One region of the Isoptericola sp. NPDC060185 genome, then DNA from elsewhere that is predicted to be linked to it. Evidence: predicted binding sites of a transcription regulator. Region 1 holds the regulator's gene; each other region holds the start of a gene.
What was found. Region 1 encodes LexA, which represses DNA repair genes until DNA is damaged. Its sites were predicted from a motif close to TCGAACANNTGTTCGA; they were not measured.
Positions count from the first base shown of each region.

Region 2: the regulator LexA is predicted to act here: its motif matches at 3,413-3,428, upstream of ACFWDO_RS07555 (DUF222 domain-containing protein).
Region 3: the regulator LexA is predicted to act here: its motif matches at 1,346-1,361, upstream of ACFWDO_RS08530 (DUF222 domain-containing protein).

Region 1 is NZ_JBHWYY010000016.1:46,331-51,885, forward strand. It holds gene ACFWDO_RS08320 (ATP-dependent DNA helicase) at 1-1,067, shown strand, start outside; gene ACFWDO_RS08325 (L-lactate dehydrogenase) at 1,077-2,036, shown strand; gene lexA (transcriptional repressor LexA) at 2,119-2,940, opposite strand; gene ACFWDO_RS08335 (LysM peptidoglycan-binding domain-containing protein) at 3,191-3,529, shown strand; gene nrdR (transcriptional regulator NrdR) at 3,656-4,189, shown strand; gene ACFWDO_RS08345 (DUF5302 domain-containing protein) at 4,359-4,544, shown strand; gene serA (phosphoglycerate dehydrogenase) at 4,629-5,555, opposite strand, start outside.
Region 2 is NZ_JBHWYY010000014.1:23,939-29,493, forward strand. It holds gene ACFWDO_RS07530 (DUF202 domain-containing protein) at 1-287, opposite strand, end outside; gene ACFWDO_RS07535 (YidH family protein) at 293-655, opposite strand; gene ACFWDO_RS07540 (isocitrate lyase/phosphoenolpyruvate mutase family protein) at 745-1,536, shown strand; gene ACFWDO_RS07545 (hypothetical protein) at 1,544-2,200, opposite strand; gene ACFWDO_RS07550 (S66 peptidase family protein) at 2,261-3,301, opposite strand; gene ACFWDO_RS07555 (DUF222 domain-containing protein) at 3,473-5,047, shown strand; gene ACFWDO_RS07560 (LuxR C-terminal-related transcriptional regulator) at 5,074-5,555, opposite strand, start outside.
Region 3 is NZ_JBHWYY010000017.1:20,139-25,693, forward strand. It holds gene ACFWDO_RS08530 (DUF222 domain-containing protein) at 1-1,326, opposite strand, end outside; gene ACFWDO_RS08535 (GNAT family N-acetyltransferase) at 1,468-1,968, shown strand; gene ACFWDO_RS08540 (3-isopropylmalate dehydrogenase) at 2,462-3,505, shown strand; gene ACFWDO_RS08545 (branched-chain amino acid aminotransferase) at 3,726-4,898, shown strand; gene ACFWDO_RS08550 (winged helix DNA-binding domain-containing protein) at 4,938-5,555, shown strand, end outside.

The sequences.
Region 1 (5,555 bases):
AGCTGCGCGCCGCCGTCGCCGCCGTGCGCGATGCCGCACGCGAGCTCCTCACCCGGCTCAAGCCCGCAGGCGAGTCCAAGGGCCAGTCAGCGCCGGACGCGGGGATGAAGATGGCGCAGTCCGCCGTGCTGCAGCTCTTCGAGGTCGCGGAGCGCATGGCGGCCCAGGACACGACGGCCGACGTCCTGTGGTGCTCCCGGCCGCCCGAGAACGCGCCCTGGGCCGGGGACGGCGTCACCCGGCTGCACGCAGCGCCGCTGGCGGTGGCGGGCCTCATCCGCACCCACCTGCTCGGGGAGGCCACGGGCGTCTTCACCTCCGCGACCCTCGCCCTCGGCGGCACCTTCGACCCGGTGGCGCGGTCCCTGGGCCTCGCGGGGTCGGGCGGCACGGGCGAGACACCGGACTGGACGGGCCTCGACGTGGGCAGCCCCTTCGACTACCCGCGCCAGGGGATCCTCTACGTGGCCCGCCATCTGCCCGCCCCGGGCCGCGAGCCGACCACCGACGCGCAGCTCGACGAGATCGCGGGGCTCGTCAAGGCGGCCGGCGGCCGCACCCTCGGGCTGTTCTCGTCCCGGCGCGCGGCGGTCGCGGCGGCCGAGGCGATGCGCGAGCGGCTCGACGTGCCGATCCTGTGCCAGGGCGACGACCAGCTGCCCACCCTCGTGAAGGCGTTCGCGGACGACCCGGCCACGTGCCTCTTCGGCACCCTCTCGCTCTGGCAGGGCGTGGACGTCCCCGGGCCCAGCTGCCAGCTCGTGCTCGTCGACCGGATCCCGTTCCCGCGCCCCGACGATCCGGTGAAGGCCGCGCGGGCCCGCTCGGTCGAGCAGGCGGGCGGGAACGGGTTCATGCAGGTCTCGGCCACGCACGCCGCCCTCCTGCTGGCCCAGGGGGCGGGACGCCTCGTGCGCACGGGGGACGATCGCGGCGTGGTCGCGGTCCTCGACCCGCGCCTCGCGACGGCCCGCTACGGGTCGTTCCTGACGCGGTCGATGCCAGACTTCTGGCCCACGACCGACGGCGAGCTGGTCCGTGCTGCGCTGCGGCGGCTGGACACCTAGCCTGGGCGCGTGGACGGCACACGCAGCACGACCAAGCTCGCGATCGTCGGCGCCGGCGCGGTGGGCTCCACCCTCGCGTACGCAGCGCTCGCCCGAGGGGCGGCACGCTCCATCGCCCTGATGGACGTCAACCGCGCCAAGGTCGAGGCCGAGGTCCTCGACCTGAGGCACGGGAGCATGTTCATCCCGCAGGCGGAGATCGAAGGCTCCGACGACGTCGAGGTGTGCCGCGGAGCCGACGTCGTGGCCGTCACCGCCGGCGCCAAGCAGAAGCCGGGCCAGAGTCGCCTGGACCTGGCCGAGGCGACGGTGGGCCTCACCCGCACGATCCTGCCGCGGCTGCTGGAGGTCGCGCCGGACGCGATCTACCTCATGGTGACCAACCCCGTCGACGTGGTGACGTACGCGGCGCAGGAGATCAGCGGCCTGCCGGCCGAGCGGGTGTTCGGCAGCGGCACGGTCCTGGACTCCTCCCGGCTGCGCGACGCGCTCGCCCGCCACTGCGGGGTCGCGGTCGGCAACGTGCACGCGAACATCGCGGGCGAGCACGGCGACTCGGAGATCGTGCTGTGGAGCTCGGCGACGATCGCCGGGGTGCCGCTGCTGGACTGGCGCCCCTTCCGTGGTCGGCCGCCGCTCGACGAGCCCGCCCGGCACCGGATCGCCACGGACGTCGTGGAGTCGGCCTACCGGGTCATCGCCGGCAAGGGGGCCACCAACTACGCCGTGGGCCTGGCAGCCACCCGCATCATCGAGGCGGTCCTGAACGACGAGCACCGCGTGATGAACGTGTCGTCCCGCCTGGACGGCTTCTACGGCATCAGCGACGTCTGCCTCTCGGTGCCGTCCCTGGTGGACCGGCGCGGCGTGGCGGAGACGATCGACACCCCGCTGTCCGACGACGAGGTCGCCGGCCTGCGGGCGTCGGCCGAGGGCATGCGCGAGGTGCAGCGCCGGCTCGGGTTCTGACCCGCGACGCGGCCCTGACGCGACTAACCCCCGGCCCGCACGGGCCGGGGGTTCGTCGCGCCGTCGGGGTGCGGCGTCGCGCTCAGAGGCTGCGGAGCACGGCCACCACCCGGCCGAGCACCTGGGCGTCGTCGCCCGGGATGGGGGAGTAGGCGGCATTCTGCGGCATGAGCCACGTGTGCCCGCCGGACTGCTTGAACGTCTTGACCGTCGCCTCGCCGTCGATCATGGCGGCGACGACCTCGCCGTTCTCCGCGACCGGCTGGCTGCGGACGACCACCCAGTCGCCGTCGCAGATGGCCGCGTCGACCATCGAGTCGCCCGCCACCTTGAGCAGGAACAGCTCGCCGTCGCCCACGACCTGGCGGGGGAGCGGGAAGACGTCCTCGACGACCTGCTCGGCGAGGATCGGGCCGCCCGCCGCGATCCGGCCCACGAGCGGGACGTAGGACGGGGCCTCGGCGGGCTGTGCGTCGGAGCCCGCGACCGAGCCGGCGGCGAACCCCGGGGTGCGCGGCGCGAACGCCGGGGTCCCGCCGTCGGTCGCGGCGGGTGCCTCGGGGTCGACGACCTCGATCGCGCGGGGCCGGTTCGGGTCACGGCGCAGGAAGCCCTTGCGCTCCAGCGTCGTCAGCTGATGCTTGACGGACGAGGGGCTGGCGAGACCCACGGCCTCGCCGATCTCCCGCATGGTCGGGGGGTAGCCGCGGTCCTCGACGGAGCGGCGGATCGTCTCGAGCACACGGCGCTGGCGCGGCGTGAGCCGGTCGGCCGCCGGGGCGATCTCGCTCACCGAGGCGAGCGCCGTCTCCGCTGTCGACGTGTCCTCAGGGGTCTCCTGCTGCGCCGGCCACGGCGTGGCAACCGTCGTGGACGCCGGGGCGTGGTCCCGTCCGCTGGTCATCGCGTTCTCCGTCCTGCAGGGGCGCGGCCCGCTGACGGGCCGATGAAATCCGACAAACCTTCCATCGCGCTGCTGGTCACTCTAGGCCAGTTCCGGCCCGACATCAAACATCTGTTCGATCAGGCCTCGACCGTGTCGTCGTGACGTGGTACACCTAGTACAGCCGTTCGACGTACAGGTGTTCGACGAACGGCTGTTCGACGGCAGTCGCCCGACCGGCGGCGACGCGACGTGAACCGGAGGTAGGACGATGCAGAACGCGCCCAGCACCACCGAAGCTCCGGGGTTCCTCGGGCTCGGCGGCCTCCGGCTCACGCGACGCGGGCGTGTCGTGGTCGCCGCGCTCGTCCTTCTCGTCCTCGTCGGCGCGGGCCTGGTCGGCCAGCGCGCGGTGGCGGACGCTCCCGGGTCGGGCGTGGAGGTCCGGCTCCACACGGTCCAGCCGGGCGAGACGCTGTGGCAGTACGCCCGCGCGGTCCGGGACTCGGGCGAGGACCTGCGCGACGTCGTCGCGGACCTCCGCCAGCTGAACGGCCTCACGACGGCGGAGCTGCAGGCCGGTCAGGTGGTGCTCCTGCCCGAGGACTGAGGGCGCGCGGCACGACCCGGCGCCGCGAAGATGCGAGGATGGACCCTGCTTGCGCCGGGCGCGGCGTCCCGCATACCTTGTCGGGCAGCCGGGCGCCGGTCCGGAGCCGAGCGCAGGAGACCAGCGATGCACTGCCCGTTCTGCCGCCACGAGGACTCGCGAGTCATCGACTCGCGCACCTCCGACGACGGTTCGTCGATCCGCCGACGGCGGCAGTGCCCGGCGTGCCAGCGCCGCTTCACCACGATCGAGACGGCGAGCCTGTCGGTCGCCAAGCGTTCCGGCGTGACCGAGCCGTTCAGCCGCGACAAGGTGGTCGCGGGCGTGCGCAAGGCGTGCCAGGGCCGGCCCGTGAGCTCCGACGACCTGGCTCTGCTGGCGCAACGGGTCGAGGAGACGCTGCGTGCGTCGGGCCGCCCCGAGATCGAGGCGAACGAGGTCGGGCTGGCCATCCTCGGGCCCCTGCGCGAGCTGGACGAGGTCGCCTACCTGCGATTCGCGAGCGTGTACCAGTCATTCGAGTCCCTGGAGGACTTCGAGAGCGCGATCACGTCCCTGCGGGCGGAGCGCGAGGCGCGGGCCGAGGACGCGGGGCAGGACGAGGACGTCGAGACGGGTGGCGCCGAGCCCGCGGTCGCCGGCCGGGACGCGTCGCGCTGAGGCGAGGCCCCTCCCGGGGTCCCCGAGCCGCCTCGCGGCGCCGGGTTCGCCCGCTCCGGGCGAAATGCCCTTGGCGCGACGCGCGGGGGTGGAGCATGCTGGACGGCACCAGGTGCTGCGCGGTCCGCCGTGCGAGCACGTCCACCCCGACGACGACGAGGTGATCGTGATGACGACGGACGACTCCAGGGCGGCCAAGCCCAGCGAGGACACGAAGGCGCGCTTCCGGGAGGCGCTGGAGCGGAAGAACGCCGCCAGCCACCCGACCGCCGGCAAGGACGGCAACACCGGCCAGGTGCACGGCTCGGAGACCTCCGGCCCGGTGCAGAAGATGTTCCGCCGCAAGTCCGGCTGAGCGGGCCGGTCCCACCACGACGCGAGGGCGTCCCCGGAGTCCCGGGGACGCCCTCGGCGCGTGTCGGCGGGTGTGCCCGTCGCGTCAGCCCGCGGCGGGGCCGGGCGGGAACTCGGGCCGCTCGAAGGCGTCGCGGATGCGCAGGCGGATCGTGGACGGCATGGCCTGCAGCTTGGCCGACGCGCCGCGCTGGGTGACGTCGGAGATGTCCGTGACGACGTAGCCGACCTCGCCGCGGGTGGCGAGCATCTGCGCCTCGATGTTGGCGCCGTGGTCCGCGAAGACCTGGTTCACCGCGGCGAGGACGCCCGGGACGTTGCGGTGCAGCAGCATGATGCGGCCCACGCCGGTGTGCGCGAGCTGCAGGTTCGGCAGGTTGACGGACAGGGTGGTGGACCCGGTCGCCATGAAGTCGCGGAGCTTCTTCGACACGAACTCTCCGATGGCCTCCTGCGCCTCCTCCGTGGAGCCGCCGACGTGCGGCGTGAGGATGACGTTCGGCAGGCCGCGCAGCGGGGAGGTGAACCCGTCACCGCGCTTCTTCGGCTCGGTGGGGAAGACGTCGACGGCGGCGCCGCCCAGGTGGCCGGACAGGATGTGCTGCCGCAGGGCCTCGACGTCGACCACGAACCCGCGCGAGAGGTTGAGGAAGATCGCGCCCGGCTTCATCCCCGCGAACAGGTCCGCGCCGAAGAGGCCCGCGTTGCCGGGGCGCCCGTCGACGTGGATCGTCACGGCGTCGGCCTCGGCGAGCAGCTCCTCGATCGTCTCGACGCGGTGGGCGTTGCCCAGCGCGAGCTTCTCGGCGGTGTCGTAGAAGACGACCCGCATGCCGAGGTTCTCGGCGAGGACCGACAGCTGGGAGCCGATGTTCCCGTACCCGATGATGCCGAGCGTGCGACCGCGCACCTCGTGCGAGCCCTCCGCGGTCTTGTCCCACACGCCGTCGTGCAGCGACTTGTCGCGCACGGTGAGGCGTCGGGTCAGCGCGATGATCTCGGAGATCGCGAG
Region 2 (5,555 bases), on a different contig from region 1:
CGCCGCCCGTGCCGCAGCCGCGGCTCCTCGGCGCCCAGGTGCCTTGCCGTGTGGTGCGCGTGCCGCCGGGCGAACCACCACAGCGGCGGCGTGAGGACGAGGCCGACCGCGGCGGCGAGCGCGAACGACGACAGCCCGTCGACGCCCGGCAGCGTCTGCCACGCCACCGCGCAGGCGGCGGTGAACGACAGGAGGGTGCGCCGCCACGCGAGCGAGGTGCGCTCCACCTGCAGGCCCCGGTCTCGTTCGGGGCCGACGAGCGGCGGGTCCAGCGGCGGCTCGGCCATCGCGGTCAGTGCAGCAGCAGCGCGAGCAGCACGAGGATGCCCACGACGGTGATGGTCAGGACCAGCACGAACCCCGTGATCGCGCCGGGCAGCGGCCCGTGCTCCCGCATCGCGCGCTCGGAGCGGGCCCACTCCACCGCCGCGGCCACCGGCACGACGGCGCCCGCCACGAGCAGCACGACCGCCGCGGTGAGACGCAGGTGCGGCTCCATCGGCAGGTCCAGCGTCTCGAGCGCGGTGCCGCCCGCGATCAGCCCGAGGGCGGTGCGCAGCCACGCCAGGATCGTGCGCTCGTTGGCGAGGGAGAACCGCGGGTCGGGCTCCGTGCCCTGCTCGTAGACCCACCGGGGGAAGCGCTCGCGGCTCACGAGGCCCGAGCCTATCGACCGCCGCGGGGCACGTCGCGGCGACGGCGGCGTGGGGGCGGGCGTCGGGGGCGGTGGCTAGGTTCGGGCGCATGACCCTGCGCGCGGACTTCCTGGCCCTGCACCGCCCCGGCGACCCGCTCCTGCTGCCGAACGCCTGGGACGCCGGGTCGGCGCGCCTCCTCACCGCGCTCGGCTTCGCCGCCGTCGCGACGACGAGCAGCGGGTTCGCCGCGACGCTCGGCCGGCCCGACGGCGCGACCACCCGCGAGGAGACGCTCGCCCACGCCGGCGCGCTCGCGGCCGCCGTCGACGTGCCGGTGAGCGCCGACCTGGAGAACGGCTTCGCGGACTCCCCCGCGGGGGTGGCGGGCACCGTGACCGAGGCCCGCGGGACCGGCCTCGCGGGGTGCTCGGTCGAGGACGCCACCGGGCGCGCGGACCAGCCCCTCTACGCCCGGCCCGCCGCCGTCGAGCGCGTGGCCGCCGCGGCCGAGGCCGCGGGGGACCTGGTGCTCACGGCGCGCTGCGAGAACCACCTGCACGGCCGGGACGACCTCGCCGACACGATCGCGCGGCTCCAGGCCTACCAGGAGGCCGGCGCCGACGTGCTGTACGCGCCCGGGCTGCGCGACGCGGCCGCGATCGCGACCGTCTGCCGCGAGGTGGACCGGCCCGTCAACGCGCTGCTCGTCGCGGGCGGCCCGACGCCCGCCGAGCTGGCCGCCGCGGGGGTCGCGCGGGTCTCCGTCGGCGGCACGTTCGCCTGGAACGCCCTGTCCGCGCTGGTCGACGCCGCCCGCGAGCTCCAGGCCGGCGGCGTCGGGTTCCTCGACCGCACCGGCCCGGCGCGCGAGGTCATGCCGCGGGCGTTCCGGGGCTGACGCGCGCTCAGAGCGCGGCGGCGAACGCCCGCACCAGCGGGTGGATCGGGCGCCCGGCCGACGCCCCGATGTGCGGCTGGAAGAGGCTGGCCACGAAGAAGGGGTGGTCGGCGAGCTCGAGCACCTCCGCGCCGGCGTCGTCCGCGACGGCTCCCACGACGACGCCCACCGCCTCCAGCGCCGCGACGGCCTCCGCCGTCGGGGCATAGCCACAGAAGTGCATCCCGGCGAACGGCTCGCCCACCCACGACGCGAACCGCGTGCCCGGCACCGGCGTCACGACGCGCTCCTCGCCGTACAGCGAGCATGCGAGCGCCGCCACGACGTTGTCGTCGGCCTCGCCGTCGGACTCCGCGTGCGTCGCGGCCCTCCCCAGCAGGCTGCGCGTGAGCTCGACGACCGCGTACTGCATCCCGGCGCACGTGCCGAGGAACGGGATCCCGCCCTCCCGGGCGGCCGTGATCGCGCGCAGCACGGCCGCCTCGTCGGCGTACGGCGAGCCGGGCACGAGCCAGATCCCGTCGTACGCGCGCACGTCGAACGGTGTGTCGGTGGGCACCCACACGGCCTCCACGCCGAGCTCGTCCGCGAGGCGCGGGACGAGGGCGGCGAGCTCCCGGTGGCTGGTGTGGTCTCCGTGGTCGCCGAGCAGCGCGAGGGTCACGGCGCCACGGTAGCGCAGCCCGTTCCCCATGGTCAGGGCCCCATGGTCAGGGCCCCGCGGTCAGGGCACCAGGCGCTGGGTGATCACCGACCCCTCGGGCCCGTGCTGCACGCGCGCGAGCGCACCGTTCACCAGCGCGAGGTACGGCGGCACGTGCCCGCACTCGACGTCCGCGAGGATCGGGATCCCCAGGTCACCCAGGGCGTCGCGGGCGGCGTCGTGCAGGGTGAACCCCTCCGAGTCCGGCGCGTGCGTACGGCTGATCAGCACCGCGTTCGCCGCGTCGAACCAGCCCGCGTGCCGCATCGCCCACAGGGCCCGGCCGACCTCGAGCGCCTCCCACTCGAGGATGTCGAGGTACACGACCAGGCCCTCGGGCGCGTGCTCCGTCGCGAACCGGGCCACGTCGCCGTACGGCGTGCCCGCGAGCAGGGAGACGGTCTCCAGGCAGCCACCGATCAGCCGCCCCTGGACGTCCACGGGCGCGCCCGGGTCCTCGCCGTCGAGCCGCAGCCACGCGCCCTCCGCGTCGAGGGTCCAGGTGTGGACCTGCGGGTCCTGCTCCCAGTCGTCCCAGCCCGACGAGCGGTACCGCCGCGGCGAGCGCTGCACCAGCTGCCCGCCGTCCTGCGCCGAGGCGGCGACGTCCCACCAGCCGACGATGCCCTCCGGCACGTCGTAGGGCGTGTCCATGAGGTTCTGGCCGTGCAGCGTGGCGACCCCGGTGCGCAGGGTGAGCGGCAGCTGCAGCGTCGAGATGTCCGAGTACCCGACCAGCCACGTCGGGTCCGCGCCCAGCGCGTCCCAGTCGAGGCGGCCCAGCAGGTCCGTCGCCAGCTCCCCGCCCCACGGCGGCACGACGGCACGCACCGCCGGGTCGGTGAGCATCGCGGTGAGCTCCGCCGCGCGCAGGTCCGCCGGTGCGCTGACGACCCCGTCGCCCGACGGCGTGGCTCCCACCTGCACGTCGTAACCCTTCGCGCGCACGACGTCGACGGCGTGGTCCAGCCGCGGCAGCAGCGGGGCGGGCACGCCCGACGACGGCGCGGTCACGCCGATCGTGTCGCCGGGGCGCAGGGGGCGGGGGTAGCGGATCGTCATGACCGGACCTTGCCCGACCCGACGGCTCCGCGGCAACGGCATTCGGCGGCCGCGACGGTTGTCCACAGGCGGGGCATCGGGCCTGGTGCGAGGCGTGAACCTTCGCTAGGCTCGAACACGTGTTCGAGCCCTTCTCGAACCGCCGACCGACGACGAGGGGGTGAGGCGCGCATGTCCGCTGCGGTGCTCGACGGCGCGGTCGACGACCTTCCGGTCGTCACCACGCCCTGGGACGACGCGCTCTCCCCGCCCGGACCGACGACGGTGCACGACGTCTCGGCCGCCCTCGACGACGTGGCCCGCCTCCAGTCGCGGATCGACGCGCTGGAGGGCGAGAAGCTGCTCGCCGTGGAGCGCGCCCGGCGCGCAGCCGTGCGGTGCGAGCCCGACCTCCTGGCGGGCGAGGAGCTGCGGGTGCTGCGGGCGGGCACGGCGCGTCGGCACCAGCTCGCCCGGCGGGCGTTCGTCGCGGACGTCGCGACCACGCTGCGACTGAGCGAGCGGGAGGCGGACCACCTCGTCGAGACGGCGCAGACGCTCACCTCGTCGGGATCCGCGACGCTAACCGAGCTCCGCCGCGGCCGGATCGGGGCCCGCCACGCGACGGCGATGGCCGACGTCCTCGCCGACCTCCCCGACGCCCAGGCCCGCGCGGCCGTGCAGGCCGAGGCGCTGCCGCGGGCCGCGACGGCCACACCGGCCCAGTTCCGCGCCCACCTGCGCCGCGCCCGCGACCGCGCACACCCCGAGCCGTTCACGCTGCGGCACGCGAGGGCGGCGGCGAAGCGCGGCGTGTTCGTCGACCCCGCCGCCGACGGCATGGCCTGGCTCAGCGCCTACCTCCCCGCCACGACCGCCCACGCGGCCCACGACCGGCTGACGACGGCCGCTCGCACCGCCCGCGAGGCCGGCGACCCGCGCACGGTGGCCCAGCTCCGCGCCGACGCATACGCCGCCCTGCTACTGGCGGACGCCGCCCCCTCGGCCGCGGCGCGACCCGGGTCTGCGACCCCTGCCGTCACCGGCACCTCCGCAGGTGCGCAGCCCGGCGCAGGCCGTGCAGGCCGTGCAGGCGAGTCGGCGGGCGCGCCCGCGGGCGAGGCAACGGCGTGCCCCGTCCCGGACCTCGCCGACCATGCACGTCGGATCGTCCCCCGCGTGCAGATCACCGTGCCGGTGATGGCGCTGCTCGGCCGCTCCGAGGACGCCGCCGAGCTCACGGGTCACGGCGCGATCGACCCGGAGGTCGCGGCGTTCCTCACCGCCCGGGCGCCGTCGCTGCGCCGGCTGCTGGTCGACCCGGCGTCGGGCGAGCTGCTGTCCGCCGACCCCGGCACGTACACCGTCCCGGCGGCGCTGCGCGTCTACCTGGAGGCCCGCGACGGCACCTGCCGCTTCCCGGGCTGCACCCGCGCCGCCGCCCGCTGCGACGTCGACCACACCGTCGCGTGGGCCGACGGAGGGCGCACGACCGCGGACAACCTGGCTCATCTGTGCCGCCGACATCACGTGCTGAAGCACGAGACCCGCTGGCGGACGCGGCAGGAACCGGACGGCACCCTCGTGTGGACCTCACCGACCGGACGAGTCGCCCGCGACCCCGTCGCCGACCCCGTCGACCTCACCGGTCGGGAGCTGGTCCCACCGGAGCCGCCGGACCCACTGGGCTCAGCGGACCTACCAGGCTCAGCGGACCTACCAGGCTCGGCGGACTGGGCGCCGGAGCTGGGCGACCCACCGTTCTGAGCCGTCACCGCGCTCGGGTCGTGCCGTCAGAGCATCCCGCGCTCGCGGGCGACGGCGGCGGCCTCGGTGCGGGACTGCGTGCCCAGCTTGGTGTTGATGTGCGCCAGGTGGGACTTCACGGTGGCGACGGAGACGAACAGCTCGCGCGCGATGGCGTCGTTCGACCGGCCGGCGGCGACGAGGCGCAGCACCTCGAGCTCGCGGGCGCTGAGGGTCTCGCCCGGCGACCGCATACGGCCGAGCAGGCGACGCTGCACGTCGGCCCCGAGGGTGACCTCGCCGGCGGCGGCGGACCGGATGGCGCGGGCGAGCTCCTCGGTGGGCGCGTCCTTGAGCAGGTAGCCGGTGGCGCCGGCCTCGACGGCGGCGAGGATGTCGGCGTCGGTGCCGTAGGTGGTCACGACGAGCACGGGGGTACCGTGCCGGTGCACGACGGTGCCGGTCGCCTCCGCACCGCCGAGCCGGCTCCGCCCCGGGCCCGCGTCGCCGAACCTCAGGTCCAGCAGCA
Region 3 (5,555 bases), on a different contig from region 1:
CCGCAGGGTGGGGGCGAGGGCGGTGAGGTGTTGGGCGGTGTCGGGGTCGATGGGGATGTGCCCGTTCATCGTGGCCGGAACATCCGTGATGCCGAGCAGCGTCAGGACCGGGACGGTGACCGTGACCTGGGGGCGGATGGAGCGGGCCAGGGCCGCCAGCGTGGCCCGCTCGTGCTCGTGCTCGTGCGCGACCTGTGAGTCCGGGTCGTCGTCGGTGCCCGTCTCGGCGCTGCCCGTCTCAGGGGTGCGCGTGTCAGGGGTGCACGTCGCGGAGGTGCTGGTCTTGACGGTGCTTGTCTCGAGGGTGCCGTCGTCCAGCAGGAGGGCGGTGAGGGTGTCGGCGCGGGCTTGGGCGAGGGTGCGGCCACTGCCCATGCCGCGTGCGCTGCCCGTGCTGCCTGCGCCGCTTGTGCCACCGGCTCGGCCGGCGTCGCTGCTGGTGGCGTTGTTGGTGATGAGGTGGCGGGCGGTGCGGGTGAGGCGGTCGTAGGCGGCGTGCGCGAGGGGTGCGGGGAGGTGGGCGACGAGCCAGGACATGCCGTCGTGGTCGTCGTCGAGGAAGACGGTGCGGTGTTGGGCGGCCTCGTGGTGGCGGACGTCGAGCGGGGTGGGGTGGGCGGTCTCGCGGGCTCGGCGGGCGCGGCGGGCGACCTGGGTGGGCGTGCAGGTGACCGTGCCCGTGGTGGTGCCGGGGGCGTCGTCGGGCTTGATCACGGCTGTCAGGACGGCGTGCTCGACGTGTGCGGCGGCACTGGGATCGAGGTCGGCGACGTGCTTGGTGATGGCGGTGGCGTGCGCCCAGGACAGGCGGCCCTGGTGCAGGGCGGTCAGGGTCGCGGGGGCCTTGACGGTCAAGGTCACGGCGTGGTCGACCAGCGTGCCGGTGGCGTGTTCTCCCTGGTGCAGGGTGGTGGCGATCTCGGTGGTGACGGCGCGTCTGGCGAGCTCGAGCCGCCGGGCGGAGGGGGCCCGGCGGGCGGTGGGGTCGGCGGGGTCCAGAAGGTCGGACTCCAGGGCCTCGGCCAGGCTCATGGCTTGTGCGAGCAGGACTGCGCGCTCGGCGTGCAGGGTCGCGATCTCGGCGTCGTTCTCGGCGAGCTGGTCGAGCACCCGGTCCAGGTCCGCCAGGGTCGGGTGGTGCGACGGCGCTGTTGCTTGCTGGGGTGGTGCTTCTTCCTCGAGTAGCTCGCTGATCGACGGGGTCCACGACCGTGGCATCGCGGCGAGCCGCTCCGCCGCCGCGTTCAGGTCCACCGGCTCGCTCGCACGACCCGCAGGCGTGCCGGCGGAGGTGCCGGTCGCGGAGTCGGGGAGCGTCGTCGTCATGCCCTCAGCCTAGCGACGTTCGAACACCTGTTCTAGACCTTCCCTGCAATCTGTGGACAACCGAGGCCGCCGACACGACGCGAGCGGGTTGGTGCTGGCAGGTCGGCAGAATGGTGCCCGCCCAGGGGGCAGGATGGGGCGATGCCCGCCGCATCGCCGACGCCCGTCGTCCTCCGCCAGGCCACCCCCGGCGACGCGTCAGGGTGCGCGTTCGTCCATCACGCGTCATGGGTGGAGACGTACAGCGGCCTGCTCCCGGCGGAGCACTGGGAAGCCGACACCTTGGAACGGCGGATGGCGTCCTGGCCGCGACGGATCGGCGAGATGCCCGTGACCGTGGCGGAGTCCGGTGGGCGCGTCGTGGGGTTCGCCATCGCGGGCGCCGCGAGAGAGGTGGGAACCCACCAGCCCGTCCGGGGTCGCGAGCTGTGGTCGCTCTACGTCCTCGGCGAGCATCACGGGACGGGCGCCGGCCAGGCGCTGCTGGACGCCGTCGTGCCGCCCGGGGTGCCCGCGCAGCTCTGGGTCGCGGAGCAGAACCCGCGGGCGCGGCGGTTCTACGAACGCAACGGGTTCGTGCCCGACGGCGCGCGGTTCGTCGACGAGCGGCTGGGTCTCGCCGAGGTCCGGCACGTCCGCTGACCGGCGCACACGTGGGAGCGAGGACGGTGACGCCGGGGTGAGGATCAGCCAGGCGAAGCCGACCACGCCGCGGTAGCCGCCCAGGTGCTCCTCGCGCCGCGGGGCGGCGAAGGCGCGGGAGCCGGGCGTGCGGAGGCGTTCGATGCCGGCGCGCCAGTCGGACTCGAAGTCGCCCACTCCGCGACGGTGGACGTGGCGGCGTGCAGCACCCGGAACCCGGCGTCGGTGGCGGCGCGCGCCAGCCCAGCCAGGCCCGGCAGGTCGGCGAAGGTCCCCCGCGCGGTCGAGGTCGCCCGCGTCACGTTCGCGGCAGCCGCGTCGAAGTACGGCCGGAGGTCGTCGTCCGAGGTCATGCGGCGATCGTGGGCGGCTCGGGCGTGCGGGCCAAGAGATTTGTCGACCGCCGTTCGTGACCTGCGAGGTCACGACCTCGACCGTCCGAGGAGTGAGATTTCTGTCCGCATCATGATTCGGCGGGCTTAGGCTCGGCCCCATGACGCGGAGCATCGACCTGGCAGTGGTGGCCGGCGACGGCATCGGGACCGAAGTCGTGGAGCAGGGCCTCGCGGTCCTCGAGGCGGCGGTCTCCGGGGCCGACGTCAAGGTCTCCACTACTGAGTTCGACCTGGGCGCGCGCCGGTGGCACGCGACCGGCGAGACCCTGACGGACGCCGATCTCGAGGCCATCAAGGGCCACGACGCGATCCTGCTGGGCGCCATCGGCGACCCGAGCGTGCCGTCGGGCGTCCTCGAGCGCGGTCTGCTGCTCAAGCTCCGCTTCTCGCTGGACCACTACGTGAACCTGCGCCCCGGCAAGCTGTACCCGGGGGTGACCAGCCCGCTGGCGAACCCCGGCGAGGTGGACTTCGTCGTCGTGCGCGAGGGCACCGAGGGCCCCTACGTGGGCAACGGCGGCGCGCTGCGCGTCGGCACCCCGCACGAGATCGCGACCGAGGTGTCCGTGAACACCGCGTTCGGCGTCGAGCGCGTCGTGCGCGACGCCTTCGCCCGCGCCCAGGCCCGCCCCCGCAAGCACCTGACGCTGGTGCACAAGCACAACGTGCTCGTGCACGCCGGGCACCTGTGGCGCCGCACGGTCGAGGCCGTCAACGCGGAGTTCCCCGACGTCACGACGGACTACCTGCACGTCGACGCCGCCACGATCTTCCTCACGACCAACCCGTCGCGGTTCGACGTGATCGTCACCGACAACCTGTTCGGCGACATCCTCACGGACCAGGCCGCCGCGATCACCGGCGGCATCGGCCTCGCCGCGTCGGCGAACATCAACCCGGACCGCACCGCGCCCTCGATGTTCGAGCCGGTGCACGGCTCCGCCCCGGACATCGCCGGGCAGGGCAAGGCCGACCCGACCGCCACCGTGCTGTCCGTGTCGCTCCTGCTCGACCACCTCGGCCTCACCGAGGAGGCCGCCCGCGTGGAGGCGGCTGTCGCCGCCGACCTCGCGGAGCGCGGCGACCGAGTACGCACGACGGCCGAGGTCGGGCGCGACCTCGCCGCTCGCGTCAACGGCTGACGACAGCCTCACCGTCGTCACCGGACGGCGCGGCGCCACCCGCGCCGCGCCGTCGGACGAGTCGTCCGAGCCACCGCCCGCCCCGGCCGTCATCCCCCTGTCGATCACCCGACATCTCCTCCGTGCCCGGGTGGCCGCTGTGGTCGGAGCGACGCGGGTGCCCGCAGGGTGCGTGGTCGTGGAAAACTACAGGGGTCACCCGGTGAAAGGGCCCCCGATCATGACCACATCCAGCACCACCCCGTCCGCCGCCAGCACCACCTCGAGCAGCAGCGCGCCGGGCATCCTCCCGGCCGAGCTCGAGGACCTCGTCGCCCTCTTCGACGTGCGCGAGACGGACAGCCCGACGCCCGACGCCGAGCGCAAGGCCGCGCTCGAGGCGCCCAAGTTCGGGACCGTCTTCTCCGACCACATGGCGCGCATCAGCTGGCGCGAGGGCGACGGCTGGCTCGACCGCCGCATCGAGAAGTACGGCCCGCTGCAGCTCGACCCGGCGACCGCCGTCCTGCACTACGCGCAGGAGATCTTCGAGGGCATGAAGGCCTACCGTCACGACGACGGCTCGGTCTGGACGTTCCGGCCGGACGCGAACGCGGCCCGGTTCGCGCGGTCGGCGCACCGGCTGGCGCTCCCCGCGCTGAGCGTGGACGACTTCCTCGGCTCCATCGCCGCCCTGGTGCGCACCGACATCGACTGGGTGCCGACGGGAGAGGACTTCAGCCTCTACCTGCGCCCGTTCATGTTCGCGTCCGAGGCGTTCCTGGGCGTGCGCCCCACCGCCGAGGCGGAGTACCTCGTCATCGCCTCGCCCGTCGGCCCGTACTTCGCGGGCGGCGTGAAGCCGGTCTCGATCTGGATCGAGGAGCACTATCACCGCTCCGGCCCCGGCGGGACCGGCGACGCGAAGTACGGCGGCAACTACGCGGCCAGCCTGCTGCCGCAGCGGCTCGCGGCGGAGAAGGGCTTCGACCAGGCCTGCTACCTGGACGCGCCCACGAACTCCTTCCTCGAGGAGCTCGGCGGGATGAACGTCTTCGTCGTCATGGCGGACGGGTCGGTGCACACGCCCGAGCTCACGGGCTCCTTCCTCGAGGGCGTCACGCGCTCGTCCATCCTGCGGCTCGCGGCGGACCGCGGGCACGAGGCCGTGGAGCGGCGCATCCCGCTCGCCGAGGTCGTCGCCGGGCTGCGCGACGGCACCGTGCGCGAGGTGTTCGCGTGCGGCACGGCCGCCGTCATCACGCCGGTCGGGCGTCTGGCCGGCGACTCGTTCGACGAGGTGGTCTCGGGCGGCGAACCCGGCGAGCTCACCATGGCGATCCGCGGGGAGCTCACCGACATCCAGTACGGTCGGGCCGCGGACCGGCACGGCTGGATGCGCCGGCTCGCCTGACCAGACCCGCCTGACCCAGCACGGGAGGTCCGCCGCGCGATGCCCACCACCCCGATCACGGCGGGCGCGCTGAGCCGCACCACCCTCGCGCGCCAGCAGCTGCTCACCCGCTCCGACGACGACGTCCCCGCCGTCGTCGGGCGGGTGGGCGGCCTGCAGGCGCAGCACGCTGACATGCCGTACGTGGCGCTCTGGTCGCGGCGTGCTGGGCAGACGGTCGGGGCGCTCGAGGAGGCCCTGACCGACGCCGCCGTGGTCAAGGCGACCGTCATGCGGTCCACCCTGCACCTGGTGCCCGCCGGCGAGTGGCCCCTGCTCGACGCCGTCTCGGCGGAGCAGCGGCTCGCCGCCTGGCGCGCGAGCGCGCGGCGGGCGGGCGTCGACCTGCTCGGCCTCAACGCGGCCGTGCGGGCGTACTGCGCCGAGCCGCGCACCCTCGACGAGGTGGAGGCGTTCGCCGCCGAGCAGTACCCCGGGGTGGACGCCGTCGCGGCGATCCCCGGCGGCGTCAGCCGGGCGTGGTGGCGCCTCGCGAGCGCGGGCGGCGGCCTCGTGCACGTGCCCCCGAGCGGGCTGTGGGCGTCCCACGTGGCGGTGCGCTACCAGGACGGCGCCCGCTGGCTGGCCGACCGGCTGCCGCACCCGCTGCCGGAGGTC